Regions from separate parts of the Paenibacillus sp. J31R109 genome, predicted to be linked through region 1. Evidence: riboswitches for the same ligand, from Rfam matches in the RefSeq annotation. Region 1 holds a riboswitch; each other region holds the start of a gene.
What was found. Region 1 has a riboswitch for cyclic di-GMP ahead of AC58QT_RS27360 (PilZ domain-containing protein). Riboswitches for the same ligand answer to the same signal wherever they lie in the genome.
Positions count from the first base shown of each region.

Region 2: linked by a shared signal. The riboswitch ahead of AC58QT_RS15035 (methyl-accepting chemotaxis protein) and the one ahead of AC58QT_RS27360 (PilZ domain-containing protein) in region 1 are both predicted to bind cyclic di-GMP.
Region 3: linked by a shared signal. The riboswitch ahead of AC58QT_RS18145 (hypothetical protein) and the one ahead of AC58QT_RS27360 (PilZ domain-containing protein) in region 1 are both predicted to bind cyclic di-GMP.

Region 1 covers NZ_JCAUAR010000015.1:14,853-22,940, forward strand. The annotation lists tRNA gene AC58QT_RS27335 (tRNA-Arg) at 1-34, opposite strand, end outside; gene AC58QT_RS27340 (DUF1648 domain-containing protein) at 195-692, shown strand; gene AC58QT_RS27345 (DUF1697 domain-containing protein) at 708-959, shown strand; gene AC58QT_RS27350 (hypothetical protein) at 934-1,269, shown strand; gene tadA (tRNA adenosine(34) deaminase TadA) at 1,274-1,732, opposite strand; cyclic di-GMP riboswitch class I at 1,987-2,073, shown strand; gene AC58QT_RS27360 (PilZ domain-containing protein) at 2,142-2,933, shown strand; gene ychF (redox-regulated ATPase YchF) at 3,012-4,112, shown strand; gene prfA (peptide chain release factor 1) at 4,146-5,210, shown strand; gene prmC (peptide chain release factor N(5)-glutamine methyltransferase) at 5,210-6,100, shown strand; gene spoIIR (stage II sporulation protein R) at 6,463-7,236, shown strand; gene AC58QT_RS27385 (L-threonylcarbamoyladenylate synthase) at 7,263-8,088, shown strand, end outside.
Region 2 covers NZ_JCAUAR010000004.1:475,347-483,434, forward strand. The annotation lists gene AC58QT_RS15030 (bile acid:sodium symporter family protein) at 1-142, shown strand, start outside; gene AC58QT_RS15035 (methyl-accepting chemotaxis protein) at 153-1,682, opposite strand; cyclic di-GMP riboswitch class I at 1,757-1,848, opposite strand; gene AC58QT_RS15040 (SdpI family protein) at 2,058-2,696, opposite strand; gene AC58QT_RS15045 (autorepressor SdpR family transcription factor) at 2,693-2,971, opposite strand; gene AC58QT_RS15050 (MFS transporter) at 3,141-4,469, shown strand; gene AC58QT_RS15055 (GNAT family N-acetyltransferase) at 5,199-5,747, opposite strand; gene AC58QT_RS15060 (low temperature requirement protein A) at 5,773-6,861, opposite strand; gene AC58QT_RS15065 (ATP-binding protein) at 7,193-8,088, opposite strand, start outside.
Region 3 covers NZ_JCAUAR010000006.1:287,713-295,800, reverse strand. The annotation lists gene AC58QT_RS18195 (FAD-dependent oxidoreductase) at 1-46, opposite strand, end outside; gene AC58QT_RS18190 (AraC family transcriptional regulator) at 169-948, shown strand; gene ytvI (sporulation integral membrane protein YtvI) at 1,009-2,121, opposite strand; gene map (type I methionyl aminopeptidase) at 2,140-2,886, opposite strand; gene AC58QT_RS18175 (winged helix-turn-helix transcriptional regulator) at 2,923-3,282, opposite strand; gene AC58QT_RS18170 (iron-sulfur cluster assembly accessory protein) at 3,497-3,799, shown strand; gene AC58QT_RS18165 (DUF1450 domain-containing protein) at 3,799-4,020, shown strand; gene AC58QT_RS18160 (glutathione peroxidase) at 4,082-4,576, opposite strand; gene AC58QT_RS18155 (TIGR01777 family oxidoreductase) at 4,647-5,537, opposite strand; gene AC58QT_RS18150 (MDR family MFS transporter) at 5,730-6,953, shown strand; cyclic di-GMP riboswitch class I at 7,069-7,162, shown strand; gene AC58QT_RS18145 (hypothetical protein) at 7,282-7,587, shown strand; gene AC58QT_RS18140 (exopolyphosphatase) at 7,736-8,088, shown strand, end outside.

The DNA.
Region 1 (8,088 bases):
AAACTGTTGCTCTATCCTGCTGAGCTACGGGCGCATAGTATCGTCATTCTAACACGAGATGTTTTTGAAGTGCAACCCATTTTAACCCATGTGCAAGCAGGAGGTTTCGTATGAGTAAGGAATGTACATAGTGGGTAAAGAAATAAATAGCACTACCGTAATCTGTTGTTAACCTAATAGAAAGTAGGTGTTGTATGGAGCAACGTCCCGTGATCCAACTCGGCAGATCCAAAGTTGAAACTATACTTGATGTCATTTCTTTGCTCGTAATCATAAGTATGATCGCATATGTTGCCTACGAGTGGCGCGATATGCCCGAGCGAATTCCGATGCATTTTAACGGGAAAGGGGAGATCGATGGCTGGGGGAACAAAATGAGCCTAATGGCCGTACCGCTTATTGGAGTTATCATCTATGTTGGCTTGACGCTCTTAAGCAAGGTCCCTCACGTGTACAATTATCTAACTGCTATTACCGCTCAGAATGCCCGAGGGCAATACCAGAATGCGCGTTTGCTCATCCATAGTATGAAGACGATAATCCTCATTCTGTTTATGTTTATTGAGTGGTCTATTATACAGAGTGCAAAAGAAGGCAATGCGGAGCTAAATTTATGGGGGTTAGGCTTCATCCTGTTGATACTGTTTGGCACGATCATCTTCTTCCTCATACGTTCCATACAATTGAAGTAAGGGAGGCATGTCACAATGACGGTTTACGTAGGTTTTCTGCGCGGGATTAATGTAGGAGGCAAAAATAAGATCAAAATGGCCGACTTGAAAAAGACACTAGAGGCCATAGGATTAGCACACATACAGACGTATTTGCAAAGTGGCAATGTGTTGTTTCAATCGGAGGAGCCAAGTGAGTCACTAAGACCACGTATTGAAAAAGCAATTAGCGATGCGGCTGGCGTAGCGCCTACCCGTTATTTTGCGCACCGCAGCGGAGCTAGCTGAACTTGTAGGGAATTGTCCTTATGACGCAGATGACTTGTCCGAAGGGGAGAGCATTCAAATTTCCGTACTAACGGAAGAAGCCCCGCCGACATTCACCGACATCTTATCCAAGGGACAGAGTGAAGTCGATGAGTTTCAGATACAGGGCTGCACAATATATTTTCTGTTTCGGCAAAGTGTGTTGGATTCGAAGCTGGCGAGCAACATTCAGAAACTTGGCGATCGCACGACGACGCGAAATTGGAATACGATGAGCAAGCTGGTAGAGTTAGCCGAGGCCTTACAGCCAGGACACACTTCAAACGGCTGAACGCCTACGCTTTTCCCCGTAATTTTCGAAAGAACTGCGTTAACATCGTTGAACATTCCTCTTGCAAAACGCCACTAACCACATCGACACGATGATTGAATCGGTCCTCCTGCAGTAAGTTCATCAACGTCCCAGCGCAGCCAGCCTTCGGATCCACTGTTCCGTAAATCACCTGCGGTATTCGTGCTTGCACGATGGCACCTGCGCACATCGGACAAGGTTCCAGCGTCACATAGAGCTGGCAGTCGAGAAGGCGCCAGGCTTGCAGATGCTCGCTCGCTTGTTTAATAGCAATCATCTCTGCATGTGCGAGAGGATCTAGGGTGGTTTCGCGTAAATTATAACCGCGGCCTATGATTTGACCTTGATAGACGACGACTGCGCCTATCGGTACTTCACGGATGGCTTCAGCTTTAAGCGCCTCGCCAATCGCTTCTTGCATCCAGGGGATATGTTGATCCACAGGGGGACACCTCGCAATAATAGTTTATCCACATGTGCATAAAAATCCGAACAGATATTCGTTGTTAACAAGCTGTGGATAACAATGTGGATAACTTATAAACCTGTGGATATTCATTCCACTACACATTCATACAATAAAAACATCGCCCATGCAAGGATTTTAGTTGAAAGAAATATCCAGGCTACGTATAATGGTGGTAATAGTGGGTCTTTTAGACCATAAACAAAGACTAAATTGAATAGCATAGCAGGGTTCGACAATAGCAAACTTGTTGAAAAGCAAGGACGCAAAGCTGAGGGTCTACGGTTCTAAGGAACTATGACAGCCTGGTTACCGAAAATCGATGCTTTTTTTTGATTAAGGTATAGGCTGTTCCCTTTCATATTGAAGAGGAGCAGTCTATTTTGTGCGGAATTGTGCTGTGGAATCCATTCGTCCGATAGAGGGAGAGGTGAAGGTGAGCATGGCGATGAATCAGGATACTTTGAAACGGTATGGGAGCAAAGAAGGATTTGACGCGGAAGTATTAATCGATTCTAGGGCTGTTTTAGCGAAGGATGATTTTGTGTCTACAGGTATCCTTACCTATGCACAAGGCGATATCATGGAGATCGAGTTGCCGGAATATGAAGTGTTTCAACTTGGGGATAAGGCCAAAATGACGCTATACACCAAATCGGGTCTTTTTGTTCTTGATACGACAGTCGTGGCTAGAGAGCCTGGTTCGCTCATTGTGATTAATCCCCCGGAGAATCGAAAGAAGTTTTCGGAGAAACGGGAGTTCCCGCGGGTGAATGTGAAAAACATAGGACAAATTTTTGGGTTTCAGAATATCCAACAGAAAGAACAGTATCAGCTTGAACAAGCCATTGAGATTTCAATAAAAAATATTTCGATGAATGGACTTGGTTTCACGATTAACGATAGTTCCATGATTGATGCCATTCTACATAAAAAATGTCAGTTACAAGTACAGCTCGATTTAGGCTTCGAAATGCCTTGTATGTTGGAAATTATAAGGAAAGAAAAGCAAGAGGGCAGCTACTACTACGGAGCTAGCTTCGAGAGCGTTCCTGCGGAACAAAGCAATGCGCTGCGCGGTTTTATTCTGCGAAATCAGATCCAAACCTACTTCGAACAGAAGCGGGATGAAGAGTACAAAAAAGCATTGGAAAAAAAGTCTGGAGCTAATCAATAGCTTGCAGGCTTTTTTTTGCCCTCCAAGTACTATATAATAAGAAGGATGATCTTCGAAAATTAAGGAGTTGTAACGACAATGGCTTTGAAAGCAGGTATCGTCGGTCTACCGAACGTAGGAAAATCGACATTGTTTAATGCAATTACACAGGCGGGGGCAGAATCTGCGAATTATCCGTTCTGTACGATCGATCCGAATGTTGGGGTAGTAGAAGTACCAGACGAGAGATTGCAGAAGCTGGTAGAAATCGTTGTGCCTAAGAGCATCGTGCCGACAGCATTCGAATTCGTTGACATTGCGGGTTTAGTTAAGGGTGCGAGCAAAGGCGAGGGCCTTGGAAATAAATTTCTAGCACACATCCGCGAAGTTGATGCGATTGTGCATGTTGTCCGTTGTTTTGAGGATGATAATATTACTCACGTTTCTGGGAAAGTCGATCCGATTGGCGACATCGAGACGATTAATCTTGAATTGATTTTGGCAGACATTGAGTCGGTTGATAAAAAAATCGAGCGTTCACGCAAAAACCTCAAAGGCGGCGACAAGAAAGTGGTAGCCGAAGTTGAGTGTTTGGAACGTATCAAAGAAGCCTTATATAATGATATGCCAGCACGCAGCTTGGATTTGACAGACGATGAGCGCCTTCTAGTTCGCGATCTTCACTTATTGACGATGAAGCCAGTGCTTTACGCGGCAAACGTTAGTGAAGATGAAGTTTCAACTGCGGATGACAATGCATACGTTAAAATTGTGAAGGAATTCGCAGAAAAAGAAAACAACGAAGTTGTTTCTATTAGTGCGAAGGTTGAATCCGAAATTGCTGAGTTGGAAGACGAAGAAAAAGCGATGTTCCTGGAAGAGTTGGGACTTCAAGAGTCCGGCTTGAATAGATTGATTAAGGCAGCTTACCGCAAACTCGGTTTGTACACGTATTTCACAGCTGGGGTTCAAGAAGTTAGAGCATGGACGATTCGTAAAGGAACGAAAGCTCCGCAAGCAGCTGGCGTGATTCATACGGATTTTGAACGTGGATTTATTCGTGCAGAGGTTGTTTCTTATCACGATTTAGCTGCTGCTGGATCCATGGCAGGTGCGAAAGAAAAAGGGCAAGTACGCCTTGAAGGTAAAGAGTACGTGGTAAATGACGGCGACGTTATGCATTTCCGTTTCAACGTTTAATTATTAACAAAAATAAGAAAGGAGTGATCCCCTATGTTGGATCGACTTCAGTCCATTGTGGACCGCTATGACAAACTAAGCGAGTTATTGTGTGACCCGGATGTAACGAGTGATACGAAGAAACTAAGAGAGTATTCCAAAGAGCAATCTGATCTTCAGGAGTCTTACGATGCTTATAATGAATATAAGAGCGTGAGCGAGCAACTTGCTGATGCGAAAGTGATGCAGAATGAGAAGCTAGATGATGAGATGCGCGAAATGGTTAAAATGGAGATCGACGAGCTTAGCGAGCAGTCTGCTAAACTCGAAGAACATCTTCGCATCTTGATGATGCCGAAGGACCCGAACGATGATAAGAACGTCATCGTGGAAATTCGCGGAGCGGCAGGCGGCGACGAAGCTGCACTGTTTGCAGGCGATCTCTACCGCATGTATACGCGTTATGCGGATGCGCAAGGTTGGAGAACGGAGATTTTGGATGCTTCCGTGAATGATTTGGGCGGATTTAAAGAAATTATTTTCATGATTACGGGTAAAGGTGCTTATAGCAAGCTCAAGTTTGAGAGCGGTGCGCACCGTGTTCAACGTATTCCAGTAACGGAATCCGGTGGACGAATTCATACATCTACTTCTACAGTTGTTGTTATGCCGGAAGCAGAAGATGTAGAAATCGTGATTCATGATGCAGATATTCGCGTAGATACGTTCTGTTCCAGTGGAGCGGGCGGTCAGTCCGTTAATACAACGAAATCCGCTGTACGTGTAACCCATGTACCAACGGGTATCGTGGCAACATGTCAGGATGGTAAATCGCAAAACTCCAATAAAGAGTCAGCGCTTCGCGTACTTCGTACGCGAATTTCAGATAAATTGCGTGAAGAAGAAGAAGCGAAATATGCCGGCGAGCGTAAAAGCAAAGTCGGAACGGGTGACCGTTCAGAGCGTATTCGTACGTACAACTTCCCGCAAAGCCGGATTACCGATCACCGTATCGGCTTGACGCTACACCGTTTAGAGACAGTTCTGAACGGCGATATGGCGGAAATTGTGTCAGCGTTAACGATTGCTGCCCAATCCGATGCCTTAGAGGCGATGTAATGACGAGTGCAAACATGAGTGTGAGAGAAGCCTTTGTGAAGGCTTCTTCTTTTTTAGCAGAGCAAGGCGTCGCAGAGGCTTCGGCTTGCACGGAGTTATTGCTGCAGCACCTCTTAGGCGGCTGCAGTCGGACTGAGCTGCTGTTCCGCTGGTGGCAGGAACAGATGCCGGAAGAGCTGGTCGCTACGTGGGACCAGCTCGTTGCAAGGAAGGCCGCGGGTGAACCGGTGCAGTACATCACCGGTGAGCAGGATTTCTTCGGCCTTCCGTTTATGGTGAGCCCGGCCGTACTGATCCCGCGGCCGGAGACGGAGCTGCTCGTGGAGGCGCTCATCCACGAGGGCTCGCGTCTGTTCCCGCAAGGCGCTCCGCTCCTTGCGGATGTGGGCACCGGGAGTGGCATCATCCCGGTGACGATCGCGCACACGCGCCCTGCGTGGCGCGTGGCGGCCAGCGACATCTCCGCGGCAGCGCTGGAGATGGCCCGCAAGAACGCGCAGCGCCACGACGTGGCTGCGCGAATCCAGTGGCTCGAGGGCGACCTCCTCGAGCCTTACATCGAGCGCGGGCTCGCGCCGGATATACTGGTGTCCAACCCACCGTATATCCCAGATGGCGACCTGCCAGCGCTGATGCCCGAGGTGCGGCTGTTCGAGCCGCACACAGCCCTGTTCGGCGGTGTCGAGGGACTCGACCTCTACCGCCGGATGATCTCGCAGCTGCCCTTATTGCCACGAATCCCGACTGTGGTCGGGTTCGAGGTGGGCATCGGGCAGGCGGAGGCAGTTGCGGCGCTGTTAGGTGCCGCTGCAGACTGGACGGAGATCCGCTTCGTGCAGGATCTCCAGGGGATCAATCGTCATGTGCTGGCGATTCGTGAGCCACGCTAGTTGTAGGCGTGCCTGAAAGCCTGCGAATTTACATCAATTTATCGATGAAAGTAATAGAAATAGGAAATTACTGCGAATATGCAGGCATTTATGCAAAATTAGCACCTGTATGACTAAAAACAGTTAAAAAACTGTATATTCGCAGGCTTTTGTTCGGATTAGGGGAATTTGAGAAAAAAAGCTGTAGTTTTGCAGGTATTTAGGTCTTGAGTGAACCCTCTATTTAAATTTGTATGCTTGAATTTAGGAGCCCTCTACTAAATCTATCATTTTGCCAAAAATAATAGATTCATAGGTTTAGCCCCACCCACTCTTGTCCATACTGGCAAGTAGATAGCGGAAACGGGAAAGGGGCTACCTCCATGGTTAAGAGAACAGAGCGCCACTCAGTTAAGAGCCTATTATTCATTGCTTTTGCACTTATCCTTATGATTATGTGTTGGGAATCCAATCGTACGAACGCGGCGGTCGTTTCGCCTACCATACCAGAAGAATCCATTCGTTTGCGTATTCTAGCAAATTCGGATTCTGCGCAGGACCAGGCTTTAAAACGCGAGATTCGCGATGCGATTATTGCCCGTATGGAAGATTGGGTTGTGGGACCCCACTCCTTGGAAGAGGCCAGAGCAGTCGTGAATGCGCACTTGCCTGAATTCGATCAACTTGTGGGCGAGATGATCGCATCCCGCGGCTACAACTATCCACATACTGTGGAGTTAGGTGTTGTCCCTTTTCCAACTAAAATGTACGGAAATGACGTCTACCCGGCTGGGGATTATGAAGCGTTGCGTGTTGTGATTGGTTCGGGTGAAGGGCAAAATTGGTGGTGCGTGTTATTTCCACCGTTATGCTTTGTAGATTCCGTATCGGGTGAAGCGGTTGCTTCAGCAGCCGTTGTGGTGGCCAAAACGACCGATGAGAATGGCAAGGAAAAGCAGCCAGTTAAAGAAGATAAGGCGAAAACTGTCGCTAGCAAAGACAAAGCTGCTTCGACAGAGAAGGTAGCAAAGAAAGAAACAAAAGGTGAGGTCGTAGCAGCTTCAGCTTCGACTACCACGACCGAAGAGCCAGCTCAACCGAAGGTTAAATTCTTTATTTGGGAAATGTTTAAGGCGATCTTTTCGTGGTTCAGCTAATTCTATACAAGTAAGGATGAGAGTTTGTGACAATCTACTGGGACGTGAATCAAGGAGCGATAGGCGCAACAGCGCAGAATATAGCAGAAGCAGCTAAACTTCTGCAGCAAGGTGATACGGTAGCCTTTCCGACCGAAACGGTGTACGGACTTGGAGCGGATGCGACGAATACTACCGCCGTTCTCCAGATTTTCGCTGCAAAAGGGAGGCCTTCTGACAATCCTTTAATCGTACATATTGCTGATGTGAACCAGCTCCCAAGTCTTGTTCAGTCGGATAGTCTTACTACGGATCATCTAGCTCTTATGCAAGCTTTTTGGCCAGGCCCCTTAACCATTGTGCTACCTGTTCTTGCAGGTAGCCTTTCGCCGTTAGTGACGGCGGGTCTGCAAACGGTAGGCATTCGTATACCTGATCATCCGGTTGCCTTACAGTTGCTGCGAGAAACAGGGCTGCCGATAGCGGCGCCAAGTGCGAATAGTTCAGGCAGACCGAGTCCGACCTTAGCCTCGCATGTGCGCGATGATTTGGACGGAAAAATTGGCGGCATTGTGGATGGTGGTGCAACCGGGGTTGGCGTAGAGTCTACGGTTATTCAGCTGGTTGATGGAGAGTTATATATTCTGAGACCAGGTGGTGTGACAGCCGAGCAGCTGCATGTCGTGTTGCCAAAGCTGCCTATTCATGTGTCTGAACCGACAGAAGTAGAAGCTTCGGATACCCCGCGTGCGCCAGGTATGAAGTACACGCATTATGCGCCGAAGGGCTTTATGCACATCGTGCAAGGGGATGATGTTCAGGAAGTCTCGGCATGGATTCAGCAGGATATTGATGCTGCGAAGGCACGAGGAG
Region 2 (8,088 bases), on a different contig from region 1:
GCCACCCGTGGCGATTCCAGTTGTGCTTGGGATGCTGTTTCAGCAATCACTTGCTTCCCTCTTTGGCTTTCTGTTAAATCGGAAATATGCTTTGAAAAGTGACACCCCAAGTTTAACCGTTAATGGTGTTAAACAGATGTAAACTATCCACTCTAGGGTTGGGCGAATGACTGCTCTGTCGTCTTCATGATGTCATTCAATTTATCGCTTAGCGCGCCTAATAAATCTGCTAGCTGCGATGTTTTACAAATGAGCTGATCCTGCTGATCGGTCCGTTTACTGACGGATTTCACGTTCTTAGCTAACTGGGTGGAGAGATGCGATATTTCTTCCATCGTCATGCTGAATTGTTGTGTGCTTGCGGACACCTGCTGAGACGCTCCGCGAATATCCTGCGTTTGTGCAGCGATGGCATATACAGCTTTGGCTATAAGTTCAAAAGCACGCCCTGCTGCAACGACGGCATCGTTTCCGTGTTCGAAAGTCACAATCACTTGATCCATGGATGCCATAGACGCTTGATTATTCGACTGAACATCCTGAATGAGATCTGCAATCTGTTTGGCAGAGGCGCTCGTTTGCTCAGCTAGTTTACGGACTTCACTAGCAACGATGGTGAAGCCTTTTCCGTGTTCGCCAGCCCGTGCAGCCTCGATAGCAGCATTCAGGGCAAGCAGGTTCGTCCGTGAAGCGATATCTGTAATCAAGTTAACGATTTGATTAATTTCTTCGGAGCGTTCACCGAGCACTTTTACCTTTTCAGCTGTCGTATGAATAGTACTATTCATCGATTGCATTTGGTGAACAGCGAATTGGATCAATTCATTGCCTCTCTCCGCTTCTTGTGCAGCTTCGTTCGAGATATCCGATACGTTGGATGAGTTTTCTGCGATGAGCGTCGTATCTTTTAACATTTCGGTAACGGCATGTCTGCTAATTTCCACCCCTTGCTCTTGATGGATGGCTGCTTGCTCCACCTTTTGCATCGTCTGGACGACCTCGGAAGTTAAGCGGTTTAATTCAGAGGACTGGACCGAAAGTCCGTTGGAGTTCATCCTTACTTCTTGTGACGTATCAAAAAGACGATTGATGATGTCTTTCACAGTTTGCTGCATATGACCCTTTTGAGCGTGTTCAAATGCTTCTGTCGCCTTTCGATTCGAAGCTAACTGGTAGATGACCGCGCCAATAAATAGAATAACGAATACTAAGTGAATAGCCACCATCGAGAAAGCGTATTCATGAGCACCATACACCAGCTCTGGAAAGAAGAGATAGCCTAACAAATGCTGTGCTGCAAATAAGACTGTGCTGAACAATAGCAGCTTGATGTTGTCATAATACATGAGGATGGCTAGCACCATGAATATTGAAAAATGATACTCCACCATACCTTTTCCGCCGGCAATAATTGAGAAACTGCACAAAGTGAGTGATAATGTGTGTAAAAATGGCAGCCAACCATGATCTTTGTTGAAACTGTACATTATGATGCTAAGCGTAACTAACGCGATTGGCAACCAAAATAACCATTGAAACAGGAACGATGAGGCGGGAGAAGATGCTGTCATTGCGTCATGATGCATAGCTCCATGTGTAAAGCTCGATAAGCCATGTACGAGTAAAGCCAAGATCAGTGTTCCGATAACAATGAATTGCATGACACGTTTTTTTGCTTTCATGACAAGCTTCCCCCTAGAAAATGTTGATGAAACACAAAAAGAGACCACCCCGAATTAAGGATGATCCCTTCAAACTCGGCAACCTGTCAACCATAGCATACAGAGAGGTATGCGTTAGGCCATGGCTTTGCGTCTCATTGTTTCCAATGATTTGCCTTTTTCAATTCGATTAGTCGTATGTATACTACTATTTATCCAGCCTGTTATTACTTTAGACACCCTACTTAAGGCGCATTTCCTATTGATTATTATAGGTAGCAAATCAGGATGTGTATATAGCGATAATTGTAAGTTTTTGTCGATTTTCAAGAAATATTGACCGGCGTAATAAAAAGACTGCTCAGCGCATCGCTGGCAGCCTCAAACATAACCTATTTACTTCGAAAGCCGAGTGAATATCACATAAGAGTAGAGAATAGGAATACAGGAACTAATGACAATGGCCGCTACAAAAATAATGATTGCGATTGATGACGTTAAGAAAGCAGCGATCAGCGAAATGACTCCCCCCACCATCATAAGCGGTCCACCTAAACGATGCGTTTTCCTCCAAATCTCCTCATTGGCGAGCGTCCATGGCGTTCGTATGCCAAATGTGTAATTAGGCTTCACTTGCGTTAGGAAATTCCCCATCACGGCAAACAGCAAGCCTAGTAATATCATTGTCATTTTCTTAAAGTCCAGGTTATAGCCCAAGTTAAAGAAGATGATCCCCCAACCTACGATAGCTAAAAGAATGGAAACCCCGAACCGCGTAACCTCATAAGCAGCGGGAAATTTCTCGAAATTCGCTTTCTTCGGATCAATAGCTCTCATAATTCGCATGAACAACGGCAGCAGACCTAGCAGTACCAGCATGAAAAGTGACATTTCTTTGCTCATCGTACTATTTACTTCATTATTGACGCCAAAATGACTTGCCATCGTGTCTGGAAGACGATTATACAGGATTAATCCGCCTAAAACTGGGGATAGACTAATCACATATAATAAAATTTCTCTCCATTTCTTCATGACTGTTCCTCCTGATCTTTTTTGTTAAGTATGTTAAACATCCATCCGATGACGTCTTCAACAACCGTAGTATGCAAGGTATACATGATATGTTGCCCCTGACGTTCATCCATTACAAGCCCCGCTTGTTTCAGCAGGTTCAAATGATGCGAGATACTCGGCTTACTAATCTTAAAATGATCAGCAATATCGCCAGCATTCATACTTTTTTCTCTAAGCAGCTGTAAAATTTCACGACGAGTTGGGTCTGCTAACGCTTTAAATGCCTCATTCAAATGGGCGCCCTCCTTATTTAGATATTTATCTAAATATACAATAAATAATACCTCCGATTTTCGAACCTGTCAATTGGCGTCTGCCCTTCTTCTTTTTTTGGTTATTGGACGATGTAGGTTTATAATAAGAAGTTGTACTTACTTCTCGCGCCAGTCAGGATGGATATACATGAACGATAAAATTGTAATGCCCGTTTGGACAATAGGCTTGTTCATTGTTGTTATGAATACGACGATGTTCAACGTCTCCATTCCTAGTATTATTCAAGATCTCCACATCACTGCGGATCTCGGAGCTTGGGTCATCTCTAGCTATTCCATTGGCTATGCCTTATCCACAGTCCTATATAGCAGACTCTCCGATGTACTTCCCATACGCAAGCTGCTAACCGTTGGGCTTATCATCCTTGGACTTTCCTCCGTTTTTGGACTGTTCGCACGCGAGTTCCACACCTTGCTGGCTGCTCGCATTCTACAATCCGCAGGCTCAGGGGTTATGGCCGGTCTTGGGCTCGTACTCGCCAGCCGCTACATCCCACTTGAGCGTCGAGGCTCGGCCATTGCAATGATTTCGGCGGGGAGTGCCATGGCTTTCGGGCTCGGCCCGATCGTTGGCGGTTTCATCAGCGAATATTGGGGCTGGAATGGGTTGTTCGCGATTACCTGCTTGGTTTTAGTCATTCTTCCTATTCTTTTACGATTGCTCCCCAAGGAGCAGCCTGTGGCGTTCCGTTTCGACATTTTCGGGGCGCTGTTGACGGTCGTCAATGCCGCGAGCTTGTTACTCGCTGTGACACAGATCTCTGGCGTGTGGCTAGCCATCAGTGCCCTCTCCCTCGGTGTCCATGTGTGGCATCTGCGGCGAGCCAACGACACGTTCATTAACCCCTTATTGCTGACCAATCCCGCATATCGGAAGCTGGTTGTGATCGGGTTCTGTATCTTGGTCTTGAACCTTGGCAATTTATTCTTAATGCCATTAATCCTGGCTAAGGTGTTCAATCAGTCGGCAATGACCATCGGTTTGACGATTGCTCCTGGAGCTATTTTGTCCGCATTCTTAACCCGCTTCGTCGGTCGATGGATTGATCGATTCGGCAATATGCGGTTTTTGATTATCGGACATGGGCTATTAACCCTAGTGATGATTGCCTTCTCGCTGCTTATTGGTGCTTCGCCACTGGTCATTATGATTGGCTACCTTTGCTTCTCACCTGCATTTTCCGCAACAGTATCGTCATTGAACAATGAAACGTCACGTATACTGCCCAAACCGCTAATCGGATCAGGCATGGGACTGCTGCAACTGATACAGTTTTTTGGCGGGGCCATGTCCGTTGCCATTTGCGGCATACTCCTTGAAATTCAAGAGAATACGCCGCTGCTTCAATCGTACAAACATGTGTATGGCTTGCTCATTGTGGTGGGGGTCTGTTCGGTGGGGATGCTTCTATGGTACAAATTCTCGGGGACGAAGACGGAGCGTAAGGCCGCATAGCGACTTGTTTGCCGCTGTAACTCGAATTTTTCGAGTTACGGCACTCAAGTGACCTCATTCTGACGCCGTAACTCGAATTTTTCGAGTTACAGCACTCAAGTGATCGCGTTCTACCGCTGTAACTCGAATTTTTCGAGTTGCAGCACTCAAGTGACCTCATGCTGCCTCCGTAACTCGAATTTTTCGAGTTACAGCACCCAAGTGGCCTCGTTCTGACACTGCAACTCGAATTTTTCGAGTTACAGCACCCAAGTGGCCGCATGCTGCCTCCGTAACTCGAATTTTTCGAGTTACAGCACACAAGTGATCGCGTTCTACCGCTGTAACTCGAATTTTTCGAGTTGCAGCACTCAAGTGGCCTCATTCTGCCGCCGTAACTCGAATTTTTCGACTTACAGCACTCAAGTGACCTCATTCTGCCACCGTAACTCGAATTTTTCGACTTACGGCACTCAAGTGACCTCATTCTACCGCTGTAACTCGAATTTTTCGACTTACGGCGCTCAAGTGACCTCATGCTACCGCTGTAACTCGAATTTTTCGAGTTACAGCACTCAAGTGACCTCATTCTGACGCCGTAACTCGAATTTTTCGACTCGAATTTTTCGAGTTACGGCACTAAACTCACCGCATGCTGCCGCCGTAACTCGACTTCTTCAACTTACAGCCTCCAAACAACCACAAATGGGGGCCGCAAGTCGATGTTTCGACCCACTGCCCCCATTCCAATCATTCCTCTGCTGCTCGCCACTCACGTTTCAACATGCCATAGACAACAAGGTCTATGTAATGATCGTAAAGCCACGCGGCATCACGGATCTGCCCTTCCTTCGTAAATCCTAATTTCTCTGGGATTGATCGGCTTTTGAAGTTATTTTCGCCGCATCTAATTTCTACTCGATTTAAGCCCAATTCGTTAAACGAATAATTGATAAACCATTGACAGGCCCGTGTCATAATGCCATGACCTTGGAAGCCTTCCCCTAACCAGTACCCCAGACTCGCGTAATGATTAGCCCAATTGATCGGGTGGAATCCGATGCAACCTGCGAACTCTTCTTTATACCAAATGCCTGCATTGAAGCCATTATTGGATGCCTCTTGATTTTGACAGTGTTGGATGAATGCTCTTGAATGATCACTATGCTGGGTCGCATCCACCCATGGCAACCATTCCCTCAGGTAATCCCGACAAGTGTTAGTTAGTGCAAATAAGGCTTCTGCATCCTTTGGTTCAAGTGATTTGAGTGTAAGGTCAGCGTCAATTTCGATGCGCATATCATCTTCCCCTCCCAGTCATAGCTCAAGTCGTTCCCTTGGCATATACAACAAAAAATAACATCATTTCACCGATGATGACATAATTGGGCATCTCAAACATGAGATCTAACCCAAGAAATACTACTAACAACCCTAGAAATGCCGCCAAGTGCGCTATCCCTAAGCGTTGATGTGCATGTCTATACTTGTGGAAAACTAGCGATGTTGAGAAAAAGTACAATAGCACGGAAGCGAAAATAAAACTTAACATAAAGCCATAATGCAATTGCTCTAAGAAGAGCAGCTGGATGGATGCGGCAATCATACACAAGGATAAATAAATGAATAAATGGCCGTAGATGATGGTTTGCCCTGCCGTTTCCAGCGCTTTGTTCACTTTCTTTTCCACATTCTCGAAATATTGCCACCACATCGCGATGATCAATAGAAAGGTGAGGGATGCGAAAACGATGGATTGCCATGTCCAATCACTGGATTGCAAGACCGTGAGAATACTAATGACCGACTCACCAAGCAAAATCAACGTAAATAACGAGAATCGCTCTAATAAATGATGCGTGTTAATCGGCGTTCTCACCAAGTATTTTCGCCCCATTAAGGGAAGCAGGATATCCACCATAATTCCCGCGTATAACACGGCGTATCGAATCCAAGAATCGAAGAAAAGGGAAAGCGCTGAAATGGCAAGTCCAATCCAGAATCTGCTCCCTAAGTACCACGCGGTGCTTTGTAGATGTTCTTCTTCTTTTCGATGAACAGCCAAGTATTGAATAGCGGTCATCGCTCTCAATCCTAGATAGCCAATAAGAAACGGCACAAAGTACTGATCAAAATCGACAGATAAGCTAGCCGTCATAATGAGCACAAAAAACAATTGTAGAATAAGAAAAACACGATGCGAGGTACTATCCCGCCCAAACCGATTGATGAAAACGGACTGTCCCACCCAAGCCCACCAAATCGGTATAAAAATCAGTACGAATTTACTCAAATATTCCAGTGGGATCGTGCCGTGATGTACATGCAGCAAGACATGACTCGCTTTGGAAACGGCCGCTACAAAAAGCAAATCGTAAAACAGCTCAAGCCAAGTGACCTTTTTCTCGACCATTGCTTTGATGTGGTGTAGCCCTGGTGTGTGATTGTTCATTAAGAGGGGCTCCTTTGTTAGATATGATGTCTGTTTGCCTTGCCCGTTCATACTCTTGGATTCAGTCTATATCTTTCGTTACTCCGAATGTCGCCTGATAGTAGATAGACGGTTTGCATCGTTAACCCTCCTTGCCGCTCAAAAAGCATGCTCTCATCCGTGCCTCTCGTTTCTCTCAGAAAAAAGCTGTATCCAACTATTCGAGATAAACCCTGTATAATCCTGTCTTTCCCAATTGAAAAAGCCACGCCTACTGAGGACGCAGCTGCTTACACGACGCTATCGATACCGCTTATAGTGCTGCCATCAACCGTTGCCTTTCCTCTGACCCTACCAAATGGATCAAGTGTGCGAGCACTTTCTTTTGTTCCGGATTTAATCTAGCAAATACCTTGGGCTCCGCATGACACATCTCACGTATCGCAGCTTCTAGTTCATCCCTGCGGTCCGCCGCTTCCGGATCACCGGTAAACGCTGGGAACGCCTTAGCTTCCGTAAATTCCTTGATGACAGCATCGGATAATTTCCTCAGGTAAGGCTGCCTTTTCTCACTAATGAACGTGCCCAGCTCATCTAGCAGGAATTGAAAAGCATCGCTTTTTCGGCTTGCACCGAAGGTGAACGACTGCTGTCCACTCAGATCTTCGCAGCTAAAATCAAACTGATCAAACAGCTTACTCTGAATATATACACTGTGGTAGAAGGCATCGCCTTTATTGTTAAACGTTGTCGGTTGTTTATGCTGCTCTTTCTGTTTCGAGTCGATAAAATACAGCTTCGAATATTCATGATTCATCCGATCTTCCCAACGAATATACGTGATGCGAAATTTCATCTGCGACATCGGATGCACAGATGTAAAGCTTTCCTTTTCCGCAATCAAGCTTGCGTAATCTAACGGTACCCCATCAATTCGAATCGTGTAGGGCTTGTCCGCGTGCAATTCTAAGAACCATCCGAATTCTCTGCTCAAAAATGCTAAAAAATCCTCTACGACGAACTCTTTAATAATATGGTTAAATGTGACGATCGTCCCTCTATCCTTATCGGTTACATCAGGCTTCGTCACATGATAAGCATCCAACTGCTTCGCATGAATGCTAATGCTGTATGTATTTTTGAGCAATAGCCCATCCTCATAGGTTGTTTGCCAGATCGCCTCGGAAGCAAAATGGTGAAACGTTAAGC
Region 3 (8,088 bases), on a different contig from region 1:
CACCGCCTACGACTGTGATATCAGATGTAACGATTTCATGCTTCATTATGAGCACCTCACTAGTATTTAGAATATCCATGCTTTCATTGTAAAATAGGTGATATCCTTTTAACATACAGTGAGTTACAATTGGCATATACTTTATTTCACTTGATTGGAGAGTGTGATATGGCCTATCGGGATCCAGCCTTGAAACTCTTATCTCATGTGTACTGGCATCAGAAAAAAGAGTTTATGTTTGAGCGTGATGACTACCCTTGCTGGACGTTGTTTGCGGTGGAGGAGGGGAGTTTTTTCTATGAAATTCGTGCGGAGCAGGGGGAGGCTAGACTAGGAGATCTTGTGCTTTGTCCACCTCGTACCGTGTTCCGGAGAAAAACATTGGAGCCGCTGACTTTTCACTTTTTACAATTTATAGGTGAGCCTCATATGGAACAGGAAGCAACCTGGCAGGGTAAGCTGTCCGTACAAGATCTACCGCGCCTGACATCCAGTTATCGTTACTTGCGAACGTTACAAGGCTGGGATGAAGAGAGTACAGCGCACAAGCTTTACCTTGTGAATGATCTCATGCGCATGGTGCATATGGACCAACTTGTCGAGGAGAGTCCTCCAGTCACCGTTATGGATGAACAGATGGACGAAGCGCGGAGCTTTCTGACGGATCATGCGTTTGGAAATCTGTCCATGTTGGAGTTAGCCACTTCATTGGGGCTGACGCCTGTTCAATTTACCCGTAGATTTCGAAAAGCATTTGGCCAAACACCGACCGAATTTATTAACGATTTGCGACTTACGCGTGCGAAACATCTTTTAGAGAATACGACATTCACCATGGACATGATTGCTACCCAATGTGGATATGAAAATGGCTTCTACTTAAGCCGTGTGTTTACACAAAAAATCGGCAAAGCACCATCCCTATATCGCAGCATGCATCGGGTATAGCATAAAAAGAGGCCGTCTCAAGTCAATTCGACTTGAAACAGCCTCTTTTCATAATGAACGTTAACTACCGGTATACGGCAGTTTTCCTTCTGTGTATTCGTTCTCTGGCTTGCGAATCCAGCGCTGTAAATATCCTTGCGTATGTAAGGCCTTAATCAGAATGATGAGTACGGGCGAGAGAATAACGCCTGCCACACCGAAGAGGGATAGCGATACAATCATGAAGGCTAAGGTTGTAAATGCGGATACGCCTAAGGATTCCCCTGTGATTTTGGGCTCCATAATCTGTCTCACGAGAATAACGACAAGAAGCAAGGCACTAAGCCAAATGGCTAATGTGGTATTCCCTACGATGAACAGATAGATGATCCAAGGTATGAACAAGGTTGATACGCCGAGTAAGGGCAAGACATCGAATACCGCGGAAAGCAGCGCGATAGAGAAGGCGTTATTCACATTGAGCACAAGCAAAGCAATGAAAACAACGATAAACGTCAATGTGATAAGCTTGGCTTGTGCTTTTACATAAGAAACAATTCCTTTAACTACGTTCTCTTTTAGAAAAAAGAAGGCGGATTTAAACGTATTTGGTGTTTGTTCATTGGCAATCCGTTTCCAAGATTCAATTTCGATGCTTAAGAAGTATGCGAGAATGATGCCGACGATGAAATTGAACATGAACGTGGAGAAGGAAGTCAGGGAAGCAACCAGTCCAGATAAAAAGGCAACAAGGAAAGTGGAAGCTTTTCCTGCAAATTGCCCTGCATAATCTTTAGCTTTGCCCGTCACATCATCAGGCATGGCTTGGAAGCGATCGTTTAATTCGGCAATCCGATGGATGATCTGGTCATTAAAAATCGCTGCATAGTCATCAATTTTATCAACAAGACTCATGATCTGACTGGTGAAAATGACGATAGCTCCTGCTAATGCCCCCAGAATGATAAGGACGAACACCAACGTTGAAATCGCGGAAGCTAAAGATTTGCTCATCCCTTTACGATTCAAGAAACGAGCAAGCGGCTCGATCATCATGAAAATGATTAAAGCCAGAAAAATTGGCGTGGCGATGGCGTACAAATAACTGAATAGCAGCATGAATAAGTAGACGGTTAATGCGATGAGCCCAATGTCAAATACCGTTCGCCAATATTTCTTGTAAAAAGACAGCATCCCTGTTCCTCCAGATCATTATTGTTCAGTTAGAATAATCGGTCCATTGCTTGTAATCGCAATCGTATGCTCGTACTGTGCAGATAAGCTGCCGTCGTACGTTCTAGCTGTCCAACCATCTTGGTCTACTTTGGAATGAAATTTACCGACATTTAGCATCGGTTCGATGGTGAAAACCATGCCTTCTTTAATGCGCGGCCCTTTGCCAGCAGGTCCATAGTGAGGCACTTGAGGTTCTTCATGCATCTCGGAACCAATACCGTGACCGATGAAATCCCTAACAACAGAGAAACCTTGTGACTCCGCATAGACTTGAATAGCGTGGGAGACATCCCCGATGCGGTTGCCGACCACAGCTTTTTCAATCCCTTTGTAGAGAGATTCCTTCGTAACTTGCAGCAGTTTTTCAGCAACAGGCGAAATGTTGCCAACCGCGTAGGACCAAGCGGAATCTGCTAACCAACCATCGATGCGCACTACCATATCTATGGTGACGATGTCGCCATCATTTAATGGTTCTTTCTTCGGAAAGCCATGACAAATCACATCATTTACGGATGCACAGGTTGCATACGGATAGCCATGATAGCCTTTTTGCTCAGGAGTTGCACCATGTTTCGCTAGAAAGCCTTCAACGAATTGATCGATTTCCCAAGAAGTAATTCCTGGTCGAATCATTTTCGCGATTTCTTTATGGCAATCGGCCAGGATGCGGCCTGCTTTTCCCATGGCTTCAATTTGTTCTTTTGATTTAATTGTAATCATCAAGTACCTCTCCTCTTCGTAGTCCCTAATTGTTCATTATGTCCATTTTGCTGACCAAAGCTTCATCTCTTTAATAATTTGATGCAGATCCTGCCCTTTTGGTGTCAACGTGTACTCGACAGTAACAGGAACCGTAGGGAACGCCATACGCTCCAGAACCCCATGTTCTTCAAGGTGGCGCAAAATATCCGTGAGGGATTTGGGACTGATGCCCGTAATTTGACGCTGCAGCTCTCCGAAACGCTTCGTGCCGCAAAACAATTCTCGAAGCACAAGAAATGCCCATTTCCCGCCAATAACTTCTAGTGTTCGTTCAACGGAACATTCGATTTCTTTCGGGATTTTAGGAATATAATTGCTAGTTGAGGCGACTTTTTCATTCTCTAGCGTTGACATGAGATCGCTTCCTTTCATGAAAGTCGTGTAGGTTACTTACGTCAAGGTTAGTAAGTTAACATTTTGTAATAAGGGATGAATACTCATACTACTATGTATTTTAAAGTTCCTTATGTAATTTGGCAATAGAAGGGCAGAATAGGACAAGGTTGATTTCATGCTCTAGATTCTTTACAATAGAGTTAAAATTTATTGTTTCAGGAGATGTGTACATATGAAAGTCAAAATTTCTCGTAATGCAGCAAAGGTACTTCAATTGGAGCTTAATAAAGAAGAAAACAAAGGTTTGTTGGTTCGCGTACAAGTGACGCATAAGCATGGTGATCATGCTCACTATGGTTTGGGTCTTGATGATAAAACAGCAAATGATGTTGTAGTAAACACGGATAAAGGCATTGATGTTTTGCTTGATCAAACAGAACCGCTTCTAGACGGTATTCGTATTGACTACTTCTACACACCAGAAGAAGGCTTCATGATCACGAACCCAAGCAAGGGGAACCACGGAGACCACTAATGCCGAATGATATTCGCATTTGTGATAAATGCAAACACATGAAGGTGAAATCAGCACTTGCCAAAATAAGTGCGATTGCACCGGATACAGAAGTCAAGGTTGCGTGCAAGTCGTATTGCGGTCCATGTTCGCGGTTCGCATTTATATTTATTAATGGCCGCTACATTACAGGCGCAACGGAAGACGAAGCGATCGAGAAAGCAAAGAAATACGTTAAATAGTAGTAAAAAAGCATCCGTCCAATTGGACAGGATGCTTTTTTACTATTTTTTGAAAGTAGGCTTAAGCATGAACGGGGGACTTCTCAAGGAGCTTCTGAATTTGCTTTTCAATTTTGCGCGGCGTCGTGGTTGGGGAAAAGCGTTTGATCACATTTCCGTCCTGATCTACGAGGAATTTGGTGAAATTCCATTTGATCCCCGAGCCGAATAGCCCCGATGCTTTACTTTTCAGATAACGGTATAACGGATGAGTTCCCGCACCATTGACCTCGATTTTGGAGAAAAGGGGGAAATTAACACCGAAATTAATCTGACAGGCCTGCTCAACCTGCGCATCATCGCCTGGCTCTTGATCCTTGAATTGGTTACAAGGGAAGCCTAGAACGCTAAATCCTTGGTCTTTGTACGTATCATGGAGCTCTTGAAGCCCTTTGAATTGAGGAGCAAATCCGCATTTCGTTGCTGTATTGACAATGAGCAGGACTTGATTCTTATACGTGGAGAGGGATTTCTCTTCACCGCGGATCGTCTTCACTTGAAATTGATGTACGCTCATTAGGTCACAACCTTCCGTCACTATTATTTCACGCAAATTAATTGTACACAAATTTAATTTGAATGAAAAGCTATTTTTTTACCAGATCTCTTAGCGCACCAGCTACCTCTGGAAAACGCCATTCGAATCCATTCTCCTGCAAAACCCGCGGAATCACCTTCTGACCTTCCAATAGCAGCACAGACAGTTCACCGAAAATCAACCTCATCAAGAAAGCCGGAACTGGAAACAGATTCGGTCTTCGCATAGCTTTCGCCATCTCGCGTCCGAAATCTTTATTGGTAACAGGCTGCGCAGTTGTAGCATTTACTGGACCTTCTATAGATGTGTTCCGAATACAGAAATCGATCAGTCGAACCATATCTTCAATGTGAATCCACGATACCCATTGCCTGCCACTTCCGACAGTACCCCCGACGCCCATCTTGTAGGGCAGAGCCATTTTGGGGAAAGCCCCTTCCTTATTATCCAAAACAAGGCCAACCCGAACCTTCACGAGGCGTGTTCCTTGAATAAGATCAGCGGCAGCCTCCCATTGCTTGACGACATCAGATAAGAAATCTGTACGTCGATGAGGACTTCGCTCGTCAAAGGTAGCTGTCTCCGAAATGCCGTAATAAGACATCCCGGATGCATTCACTACGACCTTAGGCTTTGGGTTCATATTGGCGACTAGCTTAGCTACATGTGCTGCAGCTTCCAAACGAGACTGAACAATACGAGTCTTAGCCGCAGCTGTCCAACGTTGACTGATGGATTCTCCAGCCAAATTGACAATGGCATCGAGTCCTTGAAGCAGACTCGTATTTTTGTCTAACTCCTGCCAGGTTATCGTTCTGACACCAGGAATCTGTTTCGATGATGAGCGTGATATATTAATAAGTTCGTGACCTTGTTCTAACCAGTAAGTTATTAAGCGTTTTCCAATAAAACCGCTGCCACCTGTAATCGCTATTTTCATCGCTAACACCTCCATATCGCCATTATAAAACGTACACCCAATAAATACCATCTGTCAGCATATGCTTTGAAAAAGTGGAAATTCCCAGTGCGAAATTACGACACAATCTGCGCTTTTCGTGTATAATTGAAATTCGGCGTCAATTAATTAACCCTTGGGTAATTCGTATGTCAGCGAGAGGAGTCATCGTCTATGAATCGTATACGTTATTTTCTGCAATCCTATCATCCTATCGTACATACGTTACTCTTAGGTACGGTCATGGCCCGGGCTGCGTCCTCCATGAGTTTACCTTTCCTAGCCATTTATTTGGCCAAGCATTCAGATATGAGCCCAGGGCTCATTGGAATTGTCATTGGTATGGGCGCTTTAGCTGGTACATTCGGCGGGTTTGTCGGTGGCACCTTGTCTGACCGTTTTGGACGACGGGTGATCATGCTCGCGGCACTCTTTGGTTGGGGAGTCGTATTCCTGGGGTTCGGCGTTGTGAAATTACCAGTCCTATTTATGCTGCTTAATATGTTAAATGGTCTTTGCCGCTCGTTCTATGAGCCTGTGTCGCAAGCCTTAATGGCAGATCTTACAGAGCTATCTAAGAGGCGGCAGGTGTTTTCACTTCGGTACATGGCCATTAACATCGGTGTGGCCGTAGGTCCATTGCTGGGAGCCTTCTTTGCAACAATGAATGGTGCTTTGCCTTTCTTGCTAACGGGTATTATCTATTTAATTTATGGCATCACATTGTACGCTCTACTTATCAAGTTCGGCATTAAGAAAATTGAAGGCGAGAAGAAAGCGATTGTGACTTTCAGTTCTGCATGGGGAGTCATTCGTAAGGATGTGACCTTCCGTCTGTACATTGTCGGGGGCATTATTGGGGCAATTGGCTACTCTCAAGTGATGGTCACGTTGTCGCAGTACCTGCAGAGGGACTTTGCTGATGGTGTCAAAATGTTTGCCATTCTCATGAGCGCCAATGCCATTGTCGTTATTGTTATGCAGATACCGCTTGGGAAATGGGCGGAGAAGTATTCGCCATTAACAGCGATTGTCGTAGGGAATCTAATGTTCGCTTTAGGGGATATCGGTTTTGCTTTCTCACACACACTCATTTGGCTCATTATTTCAATGGCTATATTCACATTTGGTGAAATTCTCAATTATCCAGCAGCGAACATGTTAATCGATAAGCTTGCGCCGGAAAATATGCGAGGAACTTACTACGGTGCTCAAACGTTAACGAACCTCGGTCATTTTATGGGGCCATGGATTGGCGGCTTTTTATTGGTGTCCTATGGAGGTCAATCGCTCTTTCTTGCAATCGCAATTTTGTCTTTGGTGGGGTCGATTTTCTATTGGAAAGGCACAAAACGTCAAAATCCGGTAAAAATATCGTCGAAAATGCAAACATTTTGATGGATTTCGTAAAAATAGTTCCTCCGAACTATTCGAATTGGAATCGTCATCCCTTATCCTTGAGAGTATAGGATGTCTAGTGTTATCGCTTCATCTAATCAGTTTCAGTACGTCATCTCGATAAAGGCAAAGCTGGCGAAAGCCAGCGACGCAAAGCTACAGGGGCTTTACTTCTCCTGAAAAGGACAAGCAGCCAGCCAGCCGCCGAACGATTGGGAATTCACATTAGAACCCCTCTAGTCGGTTCACTACGGTGGGGTTTTTTCTCTGTCATAGCGAAGCAAATGAAAACCAATGGAACAAGTTGAACAAAGGAGGCCCTCGCGGCATGAAATCGGAAGAGCAATTGCAGGAGGAACAAAAAGTAACATCATTATGCGGTAACCATGTTGCACGTTTGGTGCCATCCACGGATGGACCTAAGCTCATGATTAACCGAGAAGAATACGCATTGAACGAAGCCTGTTGGGATGTCGAAATGTTTCATGGAAGAAACAATAGCATTCTCATTTTCTACTGGAAAGGCGAAGTTAAGCTGTCCGTGAAAATACCCCCAATGGCTCAAATCGAAGGTTTTTTAACTAGACTATTTCAATGCATGTCCTCCAAATTGAGAGCGGTTCAACCTATCTAGGTGAATCGTTCTTTTTTTATTGAAAAAAGAAAGCAGCTCAATGAAGCGGCGAGTGATTTTCTCATTGTCACATATCGACACTAGCTGATATAATATGATCATCATAATTCGTAGTTCTTAAGAACTATCTCAAAAGGGGATGCATGGCATGAGATTGATCACACGTTCCGATTTCGATGGTTTAGTATGCGCGATGCTCTTCAAACAATTAAACATGGTGGATGAAATGAAGTTCGTCCATCCCAAAGATATGCAGGACGGTCTTATTGAAGTGAATGAGCACGATATTTTGGCCAATGTGCCGTATGTCCCAGGCTGCGGATTATGGTTTGATCATCATACAAGTGAGCTGACACGCTTGGGTGAATCGGTAACGTTTAAAGGGGAAACTCGGATTGCGCCAAGCGCTGCGCGGGTGGTCTATGATTATTATGGTGGTAAAGAAACCTTCGGAGATATCGACGATATTATGCAAGGTGTGGACAAAGCAGACTCTGCACA